DNA from 4 places in the Streptomyces kaniharaensis genome. Region 2 is predicted to be linked to each of the others. Evidence: riboswitches for the same ligand, from Rfam matches in the RefSeq annotation. Region 2 holds a riboswitch; each other region holds the start of a gene.

Region 1 (4,192 bases), 2.8 Mb from region 2:
GCAGGACCAGTTCGACGGCGTCCTGCGGGTTCTTGGTACCGGAGAGCATCATCGCGTCGATCGCGAGGTTCGCGTCGAGCGTGACGGTGACCAGGGCCATGGTGACTCCTCCTCGGGTGCAGAGCAGCAGCATGCCCGTCGGGCGGAGGTTTGACCACGCGGATAGGCCGAAGCCCCGGGGAGGAGCGACCAGCCCTCTCCCCGGGGCGACCGCTAGCAGACGACAGCTGACAGATAACAGATTTCAACATCTGTTATCTGTCAGCTGTTCGCTGTCATCTGTTAGCCGTCCCTGGCGACCGGTGACCCGTCACCGTCGCCGGTCACCTCGCCCGTGACCACGGCTCCCGCCGACTGTCCTCAGACGCGGCCGGCGAAGTCCGGCGCGAAGTTGGCGATGGTCTGCATCCGCACGCCCGCGCTCGGGTTGGCGGCCTCGACGTACTTGCCGCCGCCGACGTAGATCGCGACGTGGTAGACGCCGGAGTCCTTGCCGTTGTTGGACCAGAACAGCAGGTCACCCGGCTGCAGGCTGTCCAGCGAGACGTGGGTGCTGGCGGCGGCCTGGTCGGCGGCGACGCGCGGGATGTTGACGCCCGCGGCGCGCAGCGCGGCCTGGGTCAGGCCGGAGCAGTCCCAACCACCGTTGCCGGTGCCGCCGTAGACGTAGGCCTGGCCGACCTTCGACTCGGCGAAGGCGACCGCGGCGGCCATGCTGCCGGCGGCGGCCGGAGCCGCGGCCTGCACCTGCGCCTGGGTGGGGGCGGCGGACTTCGCGGCGATGGTCTGGACCTGCGCGGCCGGCTTGGCGGCGGTGGCAGTGGCGGTCTGGCCGGACTGCGAGGAGCGGTTGAACCAGTTGAAGCTCTGGCCGGCGTGGCCGTCCGTGGAGCTCTGGGCGGAGTCGGCGAGGTGCAGACGCTGGCCCGGGTAGATGCGGTCCGCGCCCTCGGTCATGGTGCTGCGGTTGAGGTCGTAGAGCTTCTGCCAGCCGCCCTGGACGTGGTGCTTGTCGGCGATCGCGGACAGCCAGTCGCCGGCGACGACGGTGTAGTCCTGGGCCTGGGCGCTCTGGCTCTTGCCCTGCCAGCTCTGCGACCCGGTGCCCTTGGCCGCGTCGGCGGACGCCTGGGCCTGGGCGGGGGCCTGAGCCGGGGTCTGGGCCTTGGCCGGGGCGGCGGCCGGCTTGGCGGCCGGGGCGGGGGTCTGCGCGGCCGGCTTGGCGGCGGCGGCGGAGGTGTTGACGGCGGCCGGGGCGCCGCCCTTGGTCAGGCCGGCCTGGATGGAGCACACCGGCCAGGCGCCGGGGCCCTGCACGGCGAGCACCTTCTCGGCGATCGCGATCTGCTGGTCCTTGGTGGCCAGGTCGGCGCGCGGGGCGAACGAGGTGCCACCGAACGCGGCCCAGGTGCTGTTGGTGAACTGCAGGCCGCCGTAGAAGCCGTTGCCGGTGTTGATGCTCCAGTTGCCGCTGCTCTCGCACTGGGCGACCTTGTCCCAGGTGGCGACGGTGGCGGCGGAGGCGGTGCCGGAGGTGAGGCAGGGGATCGTGAGACCGATGCCTGCGACGCCGAGGGCGGCGATCGCGCGGCGGGCGCGGTTGGACAGGCGAGTGCCGTTGGTGGGCAGCATGAAGACGCGGTCCTCTCCCACGCCTGCGAGGTGAGCTGTCGGATTCGGGCCGGAGTTGCCCGGCCGCGCGTGGGCGCGGCTTCACCCCTAGCCCTGGACCGTTCCGAGGAATGGTCCGGGGCGACTTACCTGTGGGTCCCCCGCTCCTGCCGTGGTGCGTTTTCGCGCTGCCAGTGCACCCGACGGCAGGACTCGGCGTTGCGGATGAACTGGGTCCGTGTGGTCACGAACGGGGAGCACGTTAAGCAGACTTAAGTTCAAACTGCAAATAGCTGTGACGCGCATCACCGATTGGTGGGAAGTGCCAAAACTGCCGCTCATCATGATCGGAAATGATCGTCTTTCGGGAATCTGCCTGTGGATGCGCACAACTGTCTGTGCTTCAGGAGATGGGTGACGGCGCGTCGAGTCGCGCTCCGGCGTGCGCGCCCGGGAGGCGTCGCGGCGGCGATTCGCCCGCTCCCGTTGTCGAAGAACATCCATGGGCAAACATCGACAGAACGGACATCTAGCGCATTAAGCTCTTAACTCCCGTACGCCGCAAGCCGAAAGGGCCCGGAACGCCACCGTTCCGGGCCCTTTCGGGCTGTGCGTGGGCCTGCTACTCGCCGGCAGTCTCCTCGGCGCCCTGAGCGGCCTCAGCGGCCGCCTCGGCCTCAGCGGCCGCCTCGGCCTCGGCGGCAGCCGCCGCCTCGGCCTCCGCCAGCGCGGCCAGCGCCTCGGGCGACGGGGCCGGCAGCGCGGCGAGGTACGTGGACGCGATCAGCTGGCCCACCGTCGGGTATGCGCCCAGCGGCGCGGCGGACGGGCAGCCGGTCTCCTCGGCGGCCGCGGCGAGCAGCTCGGCGTCCGCCTCTGGGCCGATCACCAGCGGGGCCAGCGCGGGACGCTCCGAGCCGGTCTCCTTGAGGTGCGCGACGGCCGCGGCCACCGAGCCGGGCACGTCGAGCGCGGCGGCGACGACCGGGACGGCCAGCCGGGCGGCCAGCAGCACGCCGGTGATCCCGGCCGCGGCGGCGGCGTCCTCGCCGCCGACGGTGGTCAGCACGACGCCGTCCGCGGCGGTCGCGATGGCGAACAGCCGGGCACGGTCGGCGCGGGCCAGCCCGGCCTCGGACAGGCGCACGTGGACGGCCTCGGCGAGCAGGCGGGTGCGGGCCCAGCGCATCGGTGACCTGGGCGCCGGCCTCGGCGGCGAGCGCGTGAAGCTCGGTCAGGAAGCCGTGCGGGCCGGGTACCAGCGGTACCAGGATCGGCGCGGGCAGGCCGGCCTCGGCGGCCTCGGCCAGCAGCTCGGCGACGGTGTGCTCGTGGCCGCCCTCGTCCTCGTCCGCGTCGCCGGGGAGGTAACCCGCCGCGGTCTGCACGCCGTTCTGCTCACTGCGGACGATCGACAGCAGCTCCTCGACGACCGAGCGGGACTCGGGCCCCGCGGTCGCGGGTACGGCGAGCACCAGGGCCGGGGAACCGGCCGGGATCTCAGGGCGCTCGGGGCGGCGATGGCGCCCCCGCGCACGGGAGCCTGGAGTGCGGACGGGCAATGGCGCGCCCGGAATGGCTGCGGTGCTCATGGCGGAGATCGTAGGACATCGGCCCGTCAGGGCTGCAGTCGGCTGCCGTGCCGGTTTCGCGCGAGCGTGGTGTGCGCGCCGGGCGAGGGGGCCGTACGCACGGGATGATTCACTGCATTCCGGGCATACCTGCCCCAACCCCCGCGCGCCCACCGGTATCTCCTGAAGACGTACCCGGCGAGGGGTTGCGTTGCACCGGCGGCGCGTGAGATGTCTCACAGTCCGAGGCTGAACTGACGGAGCGTCACGAGAGTGCGACTCCCGGCTCTCGAAGATCAACATTCAGCGGGGAGCCGCTCACGGCGGGTCATCGGGAGCCTGCCGATTCAGTCTGCTATGTCCCTTTACGTGTCGTCGGGGAAGGGTCCGTGAAGAGTTCGGGCCGGGTATTGAAAGGCCTCGTGCACCTGCAATGTCTCGTGCTGATGCACGTGCACAGCAGCTATCATCGCGTCAAGTGAGGCGTTGTGCCGGGCTGGTACGGGGCCGGCCCGTTTGTTCGGCGGCTGCCGGGGGCGCCGCGCTGGACCGCAACTCCGGGGCTCTTCGGGAGACTTCTATGCACGACTCGCAGGACACGCACGGCTCGTACGGTTCGTATGGCGAGCACGGCGCGTACAACGGGATGGCCGCAGCCGATCTGACGGGAGTGGTCTGGCAGAAGAGCCTGCACAGCAACTCCCAGGGGAACTGCGTCGAGTTCGCCGCCCTGCCGGGGGGCGACGTGGCGATGCGCAACTCGCGCTTCCCGGACGGTCCGGCGCTCATCTACACCCGGGCCGAGATCGCCGCCATGCTGCTGGGGGTCAAGGACGGGGAGTTCGACCACCTGGCCGTCTGACCGGCCTTCGCTCCGCCATCGGGGGGCCGTCGTGGGTGCCGACACCGCGACGGCCTTTGTCTTTCGGGCTTTCGGGCCCGGTCCTCGGGGCCGGCCTTTCGGGGGTGAGCCGGGGCTGAGGAATGCCCACCGGGGAGTGCCAGGGTCG
Region 2 (4,192 bases):
CTTCGGGAAGTCGGGGTCCTTGCTCCCCATGACGACCAGCGCCGGGCACCGCACGGCGGCCGTCCAGCCGACCGGCGCGGCGTCGCCGCTGACGTGGCCGCGGGTGGCGGTCTTCCTGCCCGGGGTGCGCATCGCGGCGACCAGCCCGTTCACGTATGCGTCGAAGTCGGCGGGCCTGGCGCCCGGGTAGGCGAGCTTGCGCTGGTAGAAGCCCCAGAAGGCGGGCCAGTGGACGAGCATGGTGCCCATGACGCGGACGACGCCGCGCATGAGGGCGTTCTGCGGGGGGTTCTCGACGAAGGAGTCGAGCAGGACGATCCCGGCGACCCGCTCGGGGGCGTCTCCCGCGACCTTGACGACGGTCGCGCCGGTGTACGAGCTGCCGACCAGAACGGCGCGCTCGATGCCGAGGTGGTCGAGCAGTGCGAGGACGTCGGTGGCGATGGCGGCCGGGGTGTAGTCGTCCCAGACGATCGAGGACTCGCCGAAGCCGCGCAGGTCCATGGTGATGACGCGACGGCCGGCGGCGGTGAGCAGGGGGCGGAGGTGCCGGTACGCGGCCCGGGTGTCGAGCATCCCCGGGAGCAGGACGACGGGGGCGCCGTCGCCCTGCCGGGTGTCGTCGAAGGCCAGTCGGCCGCCGGGGACGTCGAGGAACTGGGTGCTCGGGGCGGGGGTGCCGTTCATGGTGGGCCTCCTCGGTCCGCTGCTGCGGGGCATCGGCGTTGCTGCCGATAGCCATAAAGCTAAGGCTAATAGCCTTAGCCGTCAAGGCCTCTCCTCGAGCGCCCTCAGGCCCCCGACCGCCCTCAGGCCCCCTCGACCTTGAACGGGTCGTGCTCGCTGAGCAGCTTCTCCAGCCGGGCCTGGTCCACCCGGGTGACGATCTCGTTGGACTCCTGCCGGTCGCGGATCACCTTGGCGAGCGTGAACGAGGAGGTGACGGTGTAGAGCAGGCCGAGCGCGAGGAATGCCCGGGTCCAGGCCCCGACCGGCAGGTAGGCGATTCCGACGGCGAGGGCGGTGCCGGACAGGGCGAAGGAGAGCACGGCCTGGACGTAGTACGCGGCCGTGGTGTGTGACTGCATCGGTGCGTTCATGGCGTCAGGATGGTGGCGGTCCGGCCGGCCGCACATGAGTAGAAGTACTCAGATGGCGGTTCGTTCGTTGACGTCCGATCACACTAGTGGTGTCAGGGGTGGTCAAGGGCGGCAAATCGGCCATAGAGTGCAAGCCGCCCGAGCTGTCACCGGCCGTCCCTGGCGGATGGCTTGGAATCAGGGGCTCCTAGGATTAACGTTTGATAACGCAGCGCGGTCGTCAACGCCGTATCCAGACGGCACCGTGCGCCGTCGCCTAATCCCGCCGGCCGGCCTCCGGGCAGGCCAGGGAGCCGGGGAACCACCTTCCCTGGGGTGAATCGGCAGGGCTCCGGCCCGGCCGTAGGAGACCTTCCTGCTCCGAACCCGTCAGCTAACCCGGTAGGCGCGAAGGAAGGAAAGGAGCGCGCCTCCGTGGCGTCGACGCACACCCCGGCACACCCCGCCGGCCCCGCAGCCGGTACCCAGCTCCTGGATCAACCCCGCCCGGCCGAAAGCGAGTTCGCCGGCCCGGAGGCCGAGGTCAACCGGCACCGGATGCCGCGTCAGACCCGCGGCACCGCCCCGCTGCTCGGCGTCACCGCCGTCGCCGCCACCCTGGGCGCCACCGGCTTCACCTCCGCCACCCCGGCCGCCGCGCCCGCCATCGAGGCCCCGGACGAGACCCCGGTCGGCCTCTCCGCCGACCCCGGCCTCGCGCTCGCCGCCCGCATCCAGCAGCAGGCCGACAGCCAGCGCACCGCCGCCGAGGAGAGCGCCCGCGTGCAGGCCGCGCAGGAGGCGGAGGCCAAGGCCGCCGCCAAGGGGGCCGAGGCCAGGAAGGCCGCCGCCGAGGAGGCCGACAAGGCCGAGAAGGCCAAGGCCGCCGCCCTCACCCTGCCGGTGCGCGACTACAACCTCTCCGCCCATTACGGCCAGAGCGCCCGCTACTGGGCCCACCTGCACACCGGCCTGGACTTCGCCGCCGACACCGGCACCGCGGTCCTCGCGGTCGGCCAGGGCACCATCACCTCGGCCGGCTGGGCCGGTTCGTACGGCTACCGGATCGTCGAGACGCTGCCCGACGGCACCGAGATCTGGTACTGCCACCTCTCCTCGATCATCAAGGGCACCGGCCAGGTCGCCTCCGGCCAGCAGATCGGCAAGGTCGGCGCCACCGGCAACGTCACCGGCCCGCACCTGCACCTGGAGGTCCGCCCGGGCGGCGGCGCCCCGGTCGACCCGGAGACCTGGCTCCAGCAGCACGGCCTCAACCCCTGACGCACCCCCTGACACACCGCAAGAGGCCCTGACGCATCCCGAGAGGCCCCGGCCACCAGGCCGGGGCCTGCTCGCGTCACTCCTCCGCGGGCCCCTCCGGGAGCTGCGCCAGGTACGCGTCGATCTCCGCCTGCCCCGGCTCGGGCGCGAGCTCCGGGAACTCCGCCACCAGCAACCGCGGCAGCCCGGGCACCGTCCACTCGCCGTACAGCGCGAGCGCCTCCTCCGCCGCCGCCTCCTCGAACTCCCCAAAGTCACCGGCCAGTTCGTCCGGCATCGGCCGACCCAGCGCGGTCAGCTCGGCCAGGTTGCGGTAGCTGCGCCGCATCAGGCCCTGCTCCAGCAGCAGCCGCGCGCCGTCCGTGGCCATGCCGACCGAGAGCACCCGGGCCGGGCCCCAGCCCTGCTCGTCCGGGTCGTCCAGCCACCCGGCCGGCACCAGCGCGGCGAACGCGGCCAGCCGTTCCTCCTCCGCCAGCTCCCGGAAACCGGCCAGCCAGTCCCGCACCGCCGCCTCGTCCGCGACGTCCACCCCGTGCGCGTGCAGCAGCAGCGCGTACAGCCGGGGCCAGGTCACCAGGTCGGCCCGGCGCAGCAGCCCCGCCGCGACCTCGCCCTGCCACTCGGCCTCGGCGTGCAGCCGCTGCTGGCGCTTGGCGTTGAGCCGCTTGGCCGCGCGCTGGTGGTCGATCAGCAGGCGCACGGCCGCGCCGTACGCCAGCGGGTCCTCGTCCGGGGCGGGCTGGACGTACAGGTAGAGCCGCTCGTACAGGAGGTGCTCCACCGCGTCGGAGGTCAGCTCGGGCCAGCCGTCGTGCATCCTGCCCTCGCCCAGCTCCAGCAGCGCCAGCACCGCGCGCAGCGGCGCCTCGGCCACCGGGGTGCGGCCCTCCGCCGCCGCCCAGGCGAGCAGGTCGGCGGCCTTGGTGCGCGGGGCGAGCCGCAGGTCGTCGTCGTTCATAGCCCGAACGGTAACCGCTGGCCGGGGGTAGGGTCGGCAACCATGGTCCCCGTACGACTCGTCGGCCCCAGGCTGGCCATCCGCGAGTACCACCACACCCCGGGCGACGTGGACGCGCTGCACGCGCTGTTCGGCGACCCGGAGGTCACCCGGTACCTCCCCTTCGGACCGCGCGACCGCGAGACCTGCGCGGACCAGATCGCCCTCTACCTGGAGGAGGCCATGGCGGAGGAGCGGGACACCTACCGGCTCGCCGTCATCCGGCGCGCCGACGCCGACGATCCGGCGGACGCCGCCCCGGTCGCCCACGCCTCCCTCACCCTCGGCGCGTACCGGTCCGCCACCCTCGGGTACGTGCTGTGCCGCGACGTCTGGGGTCTCGGCTACGCGGGCGAGATCGTCGCGCTGCTGTGCGACCTCGCCTTCGGCTCCCTCGGCGTGCACCGGCTGGCCGCCCGGGTGGACGTCGACAACGCGGCCTCCGCCAGGGTGCTCACCAAGCGGGGATTCCGGCTGGAGGGGCGGATCCGGCACGACCTCCTCAAGGACGGCGTCTGGTCCGACTCGTACCTGTACTCGCTGCTCGCCGACGAGTGGCCGCAGACGGGTCGTTGAGCCCGGGAGGTAGTCGACCCCGGTTGGGCCGTCGATCCCGGGAGGGGGTTAACCCCACCCCCGATCCGCCAGGCCTCCGGATACTGCCCGACCCGCTGCCCGACGAGACTGAAGAAGTCAGCAACTGGGAACGGACACCAGACAGGGGCCGGGTACATGAGCAGCAGCCGAACCATGCAGGACCTCGCGCAGGACGTCCTCGGCGGCCACGGCGACGGCCTCAGCACCGCCCGGGTCCGCCGGTCGGAGGAGCCGC
Region 3 (4,192 bases), 1.2 Mb from region 2:
CGGAGGACGATCCGGCGCTGCTGGACCAGCTGCTGGCGATCCCGCAGGTGCACCTGGTGGTGGACGGCTACAACGTGACCAAGACCGGCTATCCGACGCTGCCGCTGGAGCAGCAGCGGATCCGGCTGCTGGGCGGGCTGGCGATGCTGGCCCAGCGCACGCAGGCGGAGGTCACCTGTGTGTTCGACGGGCAGGACCTGGACGTGCCGGTCATCATGGCGCCGCCGCGCGGGGTTCGGGTACGGTTCAGCCGGACCGGCGAGACGGCGGACGAGCTGATCCGCCGCCTGGTGCGGGCCGAGCCGCAGGGCCGCCCGGTGGTGGTGGTCTCCACCGACCGGGAGGTGGCGGAGGGCGTGCGGAAGGCCGGCGCGCGCCCCGTCGCCTCGGTGCTGCTGCTGAATCGGCTGGCCCGGCCCTGACCGGGGGTGACCCCCTTCGGATCGGGATGATGCCTGGTCAGAACCCTTTTCGGGGGGATGGGGGGATCTGGTGAAGTCACTCTGAAGGTGTGAGTTCACGCCTTCGAGGGAGTGGCGGAACGCTTAGATCTTCACTAGGGTCTGGCGTCAAACCTATTTTCCGGATTCTCACTCGATCGGGTGAGGCCGATGGAAGAAGGAGCCCGTCCCTTGGCCTCCCACCGCCGTCCCAAGCAGCCGAGCCGCGCGCGGGTCTCCGTGCTCACCGCTGCCGCTGCGACCGCGGTCGCCCTCTCCGCCCAGGTGGCCGCGCACGCCGCGCCGCAGCCGAACAAGTCGGACGTCAAGGCGCAGATCGACCAGCTCCAGCAGGAGCAGGAGCAGGCGGCGGAGAAGTTCAACGGCGCCAAGGAGCGGGCCGACCAGCTGCGCAAGCAGGCCGACCAGCTGCAGGACCAGGTGGCCCGCGGCCAGGAGCAGATGACCCAGCTTCAGGCCGGCCTCGCGGGCGTGGCGGGCGAGCAGTACCGCACCGGCGGCATCGACCCGTCCGTGCAGCTGATGCTCTCCTCCGACCCGGCCGGCTACCTGGACAAGGCCTCCAGCGTGCAGCAGGCCAGCACCAGCGAGGCCGAGGCGCTCAAGGGCCTGCTGGACCAGCAGCGCCGGCTGGACCAGGAGAAGGCCGAGGCCGCCGCGGTGCTCGCCTCGCTCGACGCCACCACCAAGGACCTGAACCAGGCCAAGGCGGACGTCAACCAGAAGCTCAAGGCGGCGCAGGACCTGCTGAACTCGCTCAGCGCCTCCGAGCGCGCCGCGCTGCGCGCCCAGCAGGCGCAGGACGACCGCGCCTCGCGCGGCAGCGACCGGGTCGACCTCAGCAACCTGCCGCCGGCGAGCGGGTACGCGGCCGTGGCCGTCGCCAAGGCGATGAGCAAGCAGGGCTCGCCGTACGTGTGGGGCGCCACCGGGGAGAACACCTTCGACTGCTCGGGCCTGATGGTCTGGGCGTACGGGAAGGCCGGCGTCTCGCTGCCGCGCACCTCGCAGGAGCAGGGCGACGTCGGCACCCGGGTGCCCTCGCTGGACCAGGCCCAGCCGGGCGACCTCGTCATCTACGGCAGCGACCGGCACCACGTCGGGATGTACATCGGCAACGGCATGGTGGTGCACGCGCCGCACACCGGTGACGTGGTCAAGGTGATGAAGGCCGACGCGATGCCGATCAACACCATCCGCCGGGTCTGACGGCCCGACACCGAGGAGTCGTCGCCCCTGTGATCCGCGCCACCTCTGCACGGGGTGGCGCGTTCGCTTCTGTTCGCGCCGTACCCCAATTGGTGATCGGTGATCAGCTTTGCGTACGGCGGCGATCACCATCGGTCATCTTCACAAATGAACTTGGTTCCTCTACCGCTTTTTTTCTGACAAGGATTTGAACGGATCACGGTTCAGTTACTAGGGTCGTGCCCCGAACCACCGCACTGTCGATCACCCAGCCAGGGTGGCGGCGGTGGTTTCCGTCGAGTTCGTGAAGCAGCGGGGCAGGTCGAAGCGCCTGTCCGACGGGGAGCCCAGTGGTCGGGGGAGCTGTGGAACGGAGCCGGGGAACCACGTTCCTCCGGGGTGAATCGGCGCCAGGTCGGCCGGTGGAACGGCTGTGAGGCGTCGTAGGGCATGCTTCCGGCCCGAACCCGTCAGCTCACCCGGTAGGCGGACCTAGGAAGAAGGAGCCCGCCTTCGTGGCGTCCCATCGTCGTCCCAAGCCCGCCAGCCGCACCCGTGTGTCCATCCTGACCGGTGTCGCCGCTGCAACCGTCGCCCTCTCCGCGCAGTCCGGTGCCCACGCCGACCCGGCGCCGACCAAGGACCAGGTCAAGGAGCAGGTCGACCAGCTCAACGAGCAGGCCGAGGTCGCGACGGAGAAGTTCAACGCCGCCCAGGCCAAGCAGCAGGAGCTGCAGAAGCAGGTCGGCAGCCTGCAGGACCAGGTGGCGCGCCAGCAGGCGCAGGTGACCGACCTGCAGGGCGGACTCGCCGAGATCGCCGGCGAGCAGTACCGCAACGGGGGCATATCCCCGACCGTCCAGCTGATGTTCTCCGCCAGCCCGGACAACTTCCTCAGCCAGGCCGACGCCCTGAACCAGGCCGGCAGCACCCAGAAGGGTCAGCTGAAGGAGCTCCAGGAGCAGCAGCGCAAGCTCGACCAGGACCGCAACGAGGCCCAGGCCAAGCTCGCCGAGCTGGACACCACCACGCAGCAGCTCAAGACCGCCAAGGAGGAGGTCCAGGGCAAGCTCAGGGCCGCCCAGGACCTGCTCAACACCCTGACCGAGCAGGAGCGCCAGGCGCTCCGCGCGGCCGAGGAGAAGGCCGCCGCCGACGCGAAGGCCAAGGCGGACGCCGCCAAGGCCGCCCAGCAGGCCGCCGACCGCGCCTCCCGCGACAGCACCCGCACCGGCCTGGGCTCGCAGCCGAGCTCCTCGCCGAGCTCCTCGCCGGTCGCCAAGCCGGCCCCCGGCAGCTCGCACGGTGCCGCCGCGCTGTCCTACGCCGCCAGCAAGGTCGGCAGCCCGTACGGCTGGGGCGACACCGGCCCGAACTCCTTCGACTGCTCCGGCCTGATGGTCTGGGCGTTCGACCAGGCCGGCGTGTCGCTGCCGCGCACCTCGCAGGAGCAGGCCCACGCCGGCACCCGGATCGGTACGGACCTCTCCCAGGCCCAGCCCGGCGACCTCCTGATCTTCTTCAGCGACGCCCACCACGTCGGCATCTACGCCGGCAACGGCCAGGTGCTGCACGCGCCGAAGCCGGGCGCCTACGTCCGCTACGAGGCGGTCTCGAACATGCCGCTCTCCGCCATCGTGCGCGTCTGATCCCCCTTCAGGCCCTCGCAGGCCCGGTCTTCCACCACGGAAGGCCGGGCCTGCGGCTTTTCCCCGGACTCGGACTGATGTCCGATTAGATGTCAAATATTCGGGTTGGGAAGGGTTTGGACTCGGTTGCCCGGACTCGCTAACGTCTGCCACCGGACTCCCGCTTCCAGGCCGCCCGCTCCGGTGCGGCGGCGGGGCCGTGCCGCAGGATTTGGAGCCGCCGCCGTCATGCCCGTGCACCGCCGTTCCCAACTGCTCGCCCGTGCGCTGGTACTGACCGCGGCCGCCACCACCGCCCTCGGCGTCACCGCCGGCGGCAGCGCCCACGGCGCCCCCGTGCCGGACGCGCCGAACCGCGGCGACGTCAAGGCGCAGGTCGAGCAGCTGTACAACGAGGCCGAGCAGGCGTCGGAGAAGTACAACGCCGCCCAGGAGGCCCAGCAGCGGCTCCAGGGCGAGACCACCATCCTCCAGGGCGAGATGGCCGTCGCCCAGGACCAGCTCAACCAGCTGCGCGGCGACCTCGCCACGGTGGCCGGCGCCGAGTACCGCGGCGGCGGCATGACCCGGGCCGTCCAGCTGATGCTCGCCACCGACCCGGACGGGTACCTCACCCGGGCCCGCACCCTCGACCAGGCCGCCGAGCGGCAGAACGACACGCTGCACGAGCTGGTCACCCGCCAGCGCCGGCTCGACCAGCGCCGCGCCGAGACCACCGGCAAGCTCGCCGAGCTCGACCAGGCCCGGCGCTCGCTCGCCGACAGCAAGGAGCAGATCCAGCAGCGGCTCGCCAAGGCCCAGAAGCTGCTCAACGGCCTGGGTGCCACCGAGCGGACCCGGATGGCCGCGCAGGACGCCCACGAGGCCGAGCAGCGCGCCACCCGGGGCACCGAC
Region 4 (4,192 bases), 3.0 Mb from region 2:
TGGCGGACAGGCTGTCGTTCACCGGTGCGGCCGGCGCCCAGGTCGCCGAGGTGCTCCGCCAGGTGGAGGCCGTCGTCGCCGCCTACCCGGAGGCCGCCAAGTACGCACCTGGTGACATTCTCTGACGGTGAGTCAGCTCACTTAGGGCCCTGCTGCCGGATCGGTGGCGGGGCCCTCGTGCGTGTGGACGTGGCCGGGGTCGAGGGGCGGGGTGGTGCCGCAGCACCATTCGGTGTCCGGCTCGGCGACGGGGTGGTCCTCGGGGGCCAGCACGCTGCCGCGGATCGTGGTGAAGGCGATGAGCGCGCCGGCCGTCAGCAGTCCGGCGCAGATCAGCATCGCGGTGTGGAAGGCGTCGTTCACCGCGGACGGCACCCGGTAGGCGTCGCCGCTCAGGCCCGCCATGGCCGGGAGGGCCGCGACCGCGAGGAGGCCGGCGGCGCGCGCGGCGGCGTTGTTGACGCCGCTGGCGATGCCCGCGTGCCGGACCTCGACGGCCGCCAGCACAGTGGCCGTGAGCGGCGCGACCAGCAGCGTCATCCCGCAGCCCATCACCGTGACGGCGGGCAGCACATCCGCCCAGTAGGAGGAGCCAGGGCCGGTGCGCAGCATCAGTAGCACTCCCGCGGCGCACAGCAGTGGGCCGACGGTCAGCGGGATGCGCGGGCCGATCCGCTTGCCGAGCCGTGCGGCGCGCGAGGACAGCGCCAGCATCAGCACGGTGATCGGGACCAGGGCCAGGCCGGAGACCAGCGGGGAGAACCCGGCGACGATCTGCAGCTGCACGACCAGCAGGAAGAACACGCCGCTGAACGCCGCGTAGACGCAGAGGGTGACCAGGTTCACGGCGGTGAACAGCCGCGAGGAGAACAGGCCGAGCGGCAGCATCGGCTCGGGGGCGCGGCGCTCGACGGCGAGGAAGGCCGCGCCGATGGCCAGCCCGATCGCGCCGGTGAGCCAGACGGTGGGGGAGAGGCCCTCGCCGGCCGCCGTCAGCGCGTAGGTGATCGCGCCGAGTGTGAGGGCGGCGAGCAGTGAGCCGAGCACGTCGAAGCGGCCGGTCGCGCTCTCGTCGCGGCTCTCGGGGACGTAGCGGGTGGCGACGGTGACGACCGCGGCGGCGAGCGGCAGGTTCAGCAGGAAGATCCACCGCCAGCCGGGGCCGTCCACCAGCCAGCCGCCGAGGAAGGGGCCGACCGCCGCTGACACCCCGCCGAGGCCGGACCAGAGGCCGACCGCGGCCGAGCGGTCGTCCGGATGGAAGACCGCCTGGAGCATGGCGAGCGAACCCGGCGTCAGCAGTGCCCCGCCGACGCCCTGGACGGCGCGGGCGGCGATCAGCACCTGGATGTTCGGCGCGGCGGCGCAGGCCGCGGAGGCGGCGGCGAACCAGACCACGCCGAGCAGGAACACCCGGCGCCGGCCGTACCGGTCGCCGAGCGCGCCGCCGAGCAGGATCAGTCCGGCCAGCGTGAGCAGATAGGCGTTCAGCGTCCATTGCAGCGACGCGAGGGAGGCGCCGAGATCCGCGCCGATCCGGGGCAGGGCGACGTTCACCACGGTGCCGTCGAGCATCGCCATGCTGGAGCCGAGCACCGTCGCCAGAAGTACCCAGCGACCCCGCGCGGTGCCCAGGCGCAGGGTGCCGGCCTCGGTTGTGGCCACGGCCCGATCCTCCGCCCGGTGGGGCCGACGTGACAAGGGTCACCGGTGGTGTGTCCGCCGATCGCGGTACGTGAGCGGCTACTTGCGGAGCGGCCGCGAAATCGGCGGAGCGTTGCGGATCAGTGGCGCCGAGTGAATGGATAGTGCACGTACTGTGCAGCGGATCATCCGGAGCGTCACCGCATTCCGCGGATTCGTCGCGGGTCCGGGAGATCGACATTGCTCGATCCGGGACCGATGGGTTTTAGTTCAGCGACCGCCCGGCCAGCCCGGACGGATCTGCCGGGCGGAACGCCGAGTCCTGCCGCTGCCCGGTGGTTCGAACTGAACTCTGTACGGCAGGAGCGGGGGACCCACAGGTAAGTCGCCGGACCGGAATTCGCATGCGAATGCGTGCGAATTCGAGGACCGGCTTGGGGTGAAGCCGCGCATGCGGCCGGGCGAACTCCAGCCCGAACCCGACAGCTCACCTCGCAGGCGTCGGAGAGGAATCTTCCATGCCTGCTCAGGCTCGTCGTATCAGCCTGCCCCGCGCCGCCCGCATCGGCATCGCCACCGCCGTCACCGGCGTGTCCTTCGCCCTTCCGCTCGTGACCGCGATGAGCGCCCAGGCGCAGACCGCCCCGGCTGCTCCGGCCGCCGCGGCCGCGCCGGTCGCGCAGAACACCACCTGGACCGGCGCCACCAGCGTCGACGCCAAGCCGGCCGCCGCCGCACCGGCCCAGGCCGCCCAGACCGAGGAGAGCTACCGCGTCGTCCGCGGCGACTCGCTCTCCAAGATCGCCGAGGTCAAGCACGTCGAGGGCGGCTGGCACGCGCTCTACGACCACAACCGCTCGGTCGTCGGTGCCAACCCGAACCTGATCTTCCCGGGTCAGAAGCTCGCGATCGCCGGTCACGCCGCTGCTCCGGCCGCTGCTCCGGCTGCTCCGGCCGCTGCGCCCGCCGAGAAGCCCGCCGCCCCGGCCGCCCCGGCCCCGCAGGCCCAGACCGCGCCCGCCAAGCCGGCCGCTCCGGCCCAGGTCCAGGTCAAGACCGCGGCCGCCAAGCCCGCCCAGGCCGTCACCGCCGCTCCGGCGGCCGTGGCCAGCACCTCCGGCTACGTCGCCCCGCTCGCCCACCCGGTGCTGGGCGAGGCCTACGGCGTCGCCGGCTCGATGTGGGCCTCCGGTCACCACACCGGCCAGGACTTCGTCGCCTCCACCGGTACCCCGCTGCTCGCGGTCGCCAACGGTGTCGTGGTGAAGGCCGGCAACGGCGGCGCCTACGGCAACGAGGTCGAGATCAAGCTCGCCGACGGCAAGTACGCGCAGTACGCGCACCTGTCCGTGATCGGCGTGAAGATCGGCCAGACCGTCACCGTCGGCCAGCAGCTCGGCCTCTCCGGTGCGACCGGCAACGTGACCGGCCCGCACCTGCACTTCGAGATCCGCACCGGGCCGGAGTACGGTTCGGACATCGACCCGGTCGCCTACCTCCGGGCGCACGGCGTCGCGCTCTGACCCCTGCTCGGGGTGAACGACCACCGCTGATGCGGGGCGAATCGACCACTCGGGATGGTCATGTCGGGTGACCGCTCGACCGGGTGATCGCCGCACCAGTGGACCATGGGCGCGGGACACGCCCAAGGCCGGCCCGGCTCGCGAGACCTCCCTCGCGAGCCGGGCCGGCCGCTGTCGTCTCCGGGGTCTCCTGTCGGCACCTGGCCGGCGGCTGGCTCCAGCTCCGGCGGGCGGAGGAGGCCGGATGACCGTCCGGCACGGTCACCATCGAGCCGGCCGGGCTCGCCCCGGGCATCGTCACCCGGCGGCTGTTACTGTTCGGGCGTCACGGGGGCTGCCGGCAGGTGCAACCCCCGCCGCACCTGCGGAAACTCGGCTGATGGAGGAAGACGGTGGAGCAGACCTTCGCACGCGGCGGCACCGGGCCCGGCATCGACGAAGCCGCGGTGGCGGCCCTCGCCGACGAGCTGCTCGACTGGCGCTTCAAGGCCGTCCCGGCGGACGCCCACGGGCGTACCGTCCGCGAGTGGCTGGCCACCGGGCCCACCCTCACCGGGCTCGGCACCCCGCTGCTCACCCTCGACGCCACCGCCCTCGACCACAACCTGCGGACCATGGCCGACTGGTGCGCCAAAGCCGGCGTCGCCCTCGCCCCGCACGGCAAGACCACCATGGCGCCCGCCCTCTGGCAGGCGCAGCTGGCGGCCGGCAGCCACGGCATCACCCTCGCCAACCTGCCGCAGATCCGGGTCGCCCGCGCCTTCGGCGTCCAGCGGATCCTGCTCGCCAACACGCTGCTCGACCCGGCCGGGCTCGCATGGCTGGCCGCCGAACTCGCCGCCGACCCGGAGTTCGCCTTCGTCTCCTGGGTCGACTCCACCGAGAGCGTGCGGTTGATGGACGAGGCGCTGCGCGCCGCCGGGGCCGAGCGGCCGGTCGAGGTGCTGGTCGAACTCGGCGGACCCGGCGGGCGGACCGGAGCCCGCGGCGTCGACGCGGCCGCCGAGATCGCCGCCGCCGTGCTG

Evidence for each region. Region 2 has a riboswitch for cyclic di-AMP ahead of F7Q99_RS11720 (M23 family metallopeptidase). Riboswitches for the same ligand answer to the same signal wherever they lie in the genome.
Region 1: another riboswitch for cyclic di-AMP. It lies ahead of F7Q99_RS43230 (transglycosylase family protein); the one in region 2 lies ahead of F7Q99_RS11720 (M23 family metallopeptidase).
Region 3: another riboswitch for cyclic di-AMP. It lies ahead of F7Q99_RS06210 (NlpC/P60 family protein); the one in region 2 lies ahead of F7Q99_RS11720 (M23 family metallopeptidase).
Region 4: another riboswitch for cyclic di-AMP. It lies ahead of F7Q99_RS42710 (M23 family metallopeptidase); the one in region 2 lies ahead of F7Q99_RS11720 (M23 family metallopeptidase).

Annotation. Positions count from the first base shown of each region.
Region 1 is NZ_WBOF01000001.1:5,423,195-5,427,386, forward strand. It holds gene F7Q99_RS24245 (hypothetical protein) at 1-100, opposite strand, end outside; gene F7Q99_RS43230 (transglycosylase family protein) at 361-1,653, opposite strand; cyclic di-AMP (ydaO/yuaA leader) riboswitch at 1,640-1,801, opposite strand; partial or broken gene F7Q99_RS24255 (hypothetical protein) at 2,339-3,203, opposite strand; gene F7Q99_RS24260 (DUF397 domain-containing protein) at 3,763-4,044, shown strand.
Region 2 is NZ_WBOF01000001.1:2,575,354-2,579,545, reverse strand. It holds gene F7Q99_RS11730 (alpha/beta fold hydrolase) at 1-687, opposite strand, end outside; gene F7Q99_RS11725 (YiaA/YiaB family inner membrane protein) at 810-1,100, opposite strand; cyclic di-AMP (ydaO/yuaA leader) riboswitch at 1,344-1,502, shown strand; gene F7Q99_RS11720 (M23 family metallopeptidase) at 1,515-2,360, shown strand; gene F7Q99_RS11715 (hypothetical protein) at 2,437-3,321, opposite strand; gene F7Q99_RS11710 (GNAT family N-acetyltransferase) at 3,364-3,936, shown strand; gene F7Q99_RS11705 (sensor domain-containing protein) at 4,093-4,192, shown strand, end outside.
Region 3 is NZ_WBOF01000001.1:1,358,800-1,362,991, reverse strand. It holds gene F7Q99_RS06220 (NYN domain-containing protein) at 1-422, shown strand, start outside; gene F7Q99_RS06215 (C40 family peptidase) at 633-1,670, shown strand; cyclic di-AMP (ydaO/yuaA leader) riboswitch at 2,001-2,154, shown strand; gene F7Q99_RS06210 (NlpC/P60 family protein) at 2,165-3,298, shown strand; gene F7Q99_RS06205 (C40 family peptidase) at 3,527-4,192, shown strand, end outside.
Region 4 is NZ_WBOF01000001.1:5,565,090-5,569,281, forward strand. It holds gene purB (adenylosuccinate lyase) at 1-125, shown strand, start outside; gene F7Q99_RS24860 (MFS transporter) at 142-1,665, opposite strand; cyclic di-AMP (ydaO/yuaA leader) riboswitch at 1,978-2,160, shown strand; gene F7Q99_RS42710 (M23 family metallopeptidase) at 2,163-3,167, shown strand; gene F7Q99_RS24870 (type III PLP-dependent enzyme domain-containing protein) at 3,560-4,192, shown strand, end outside.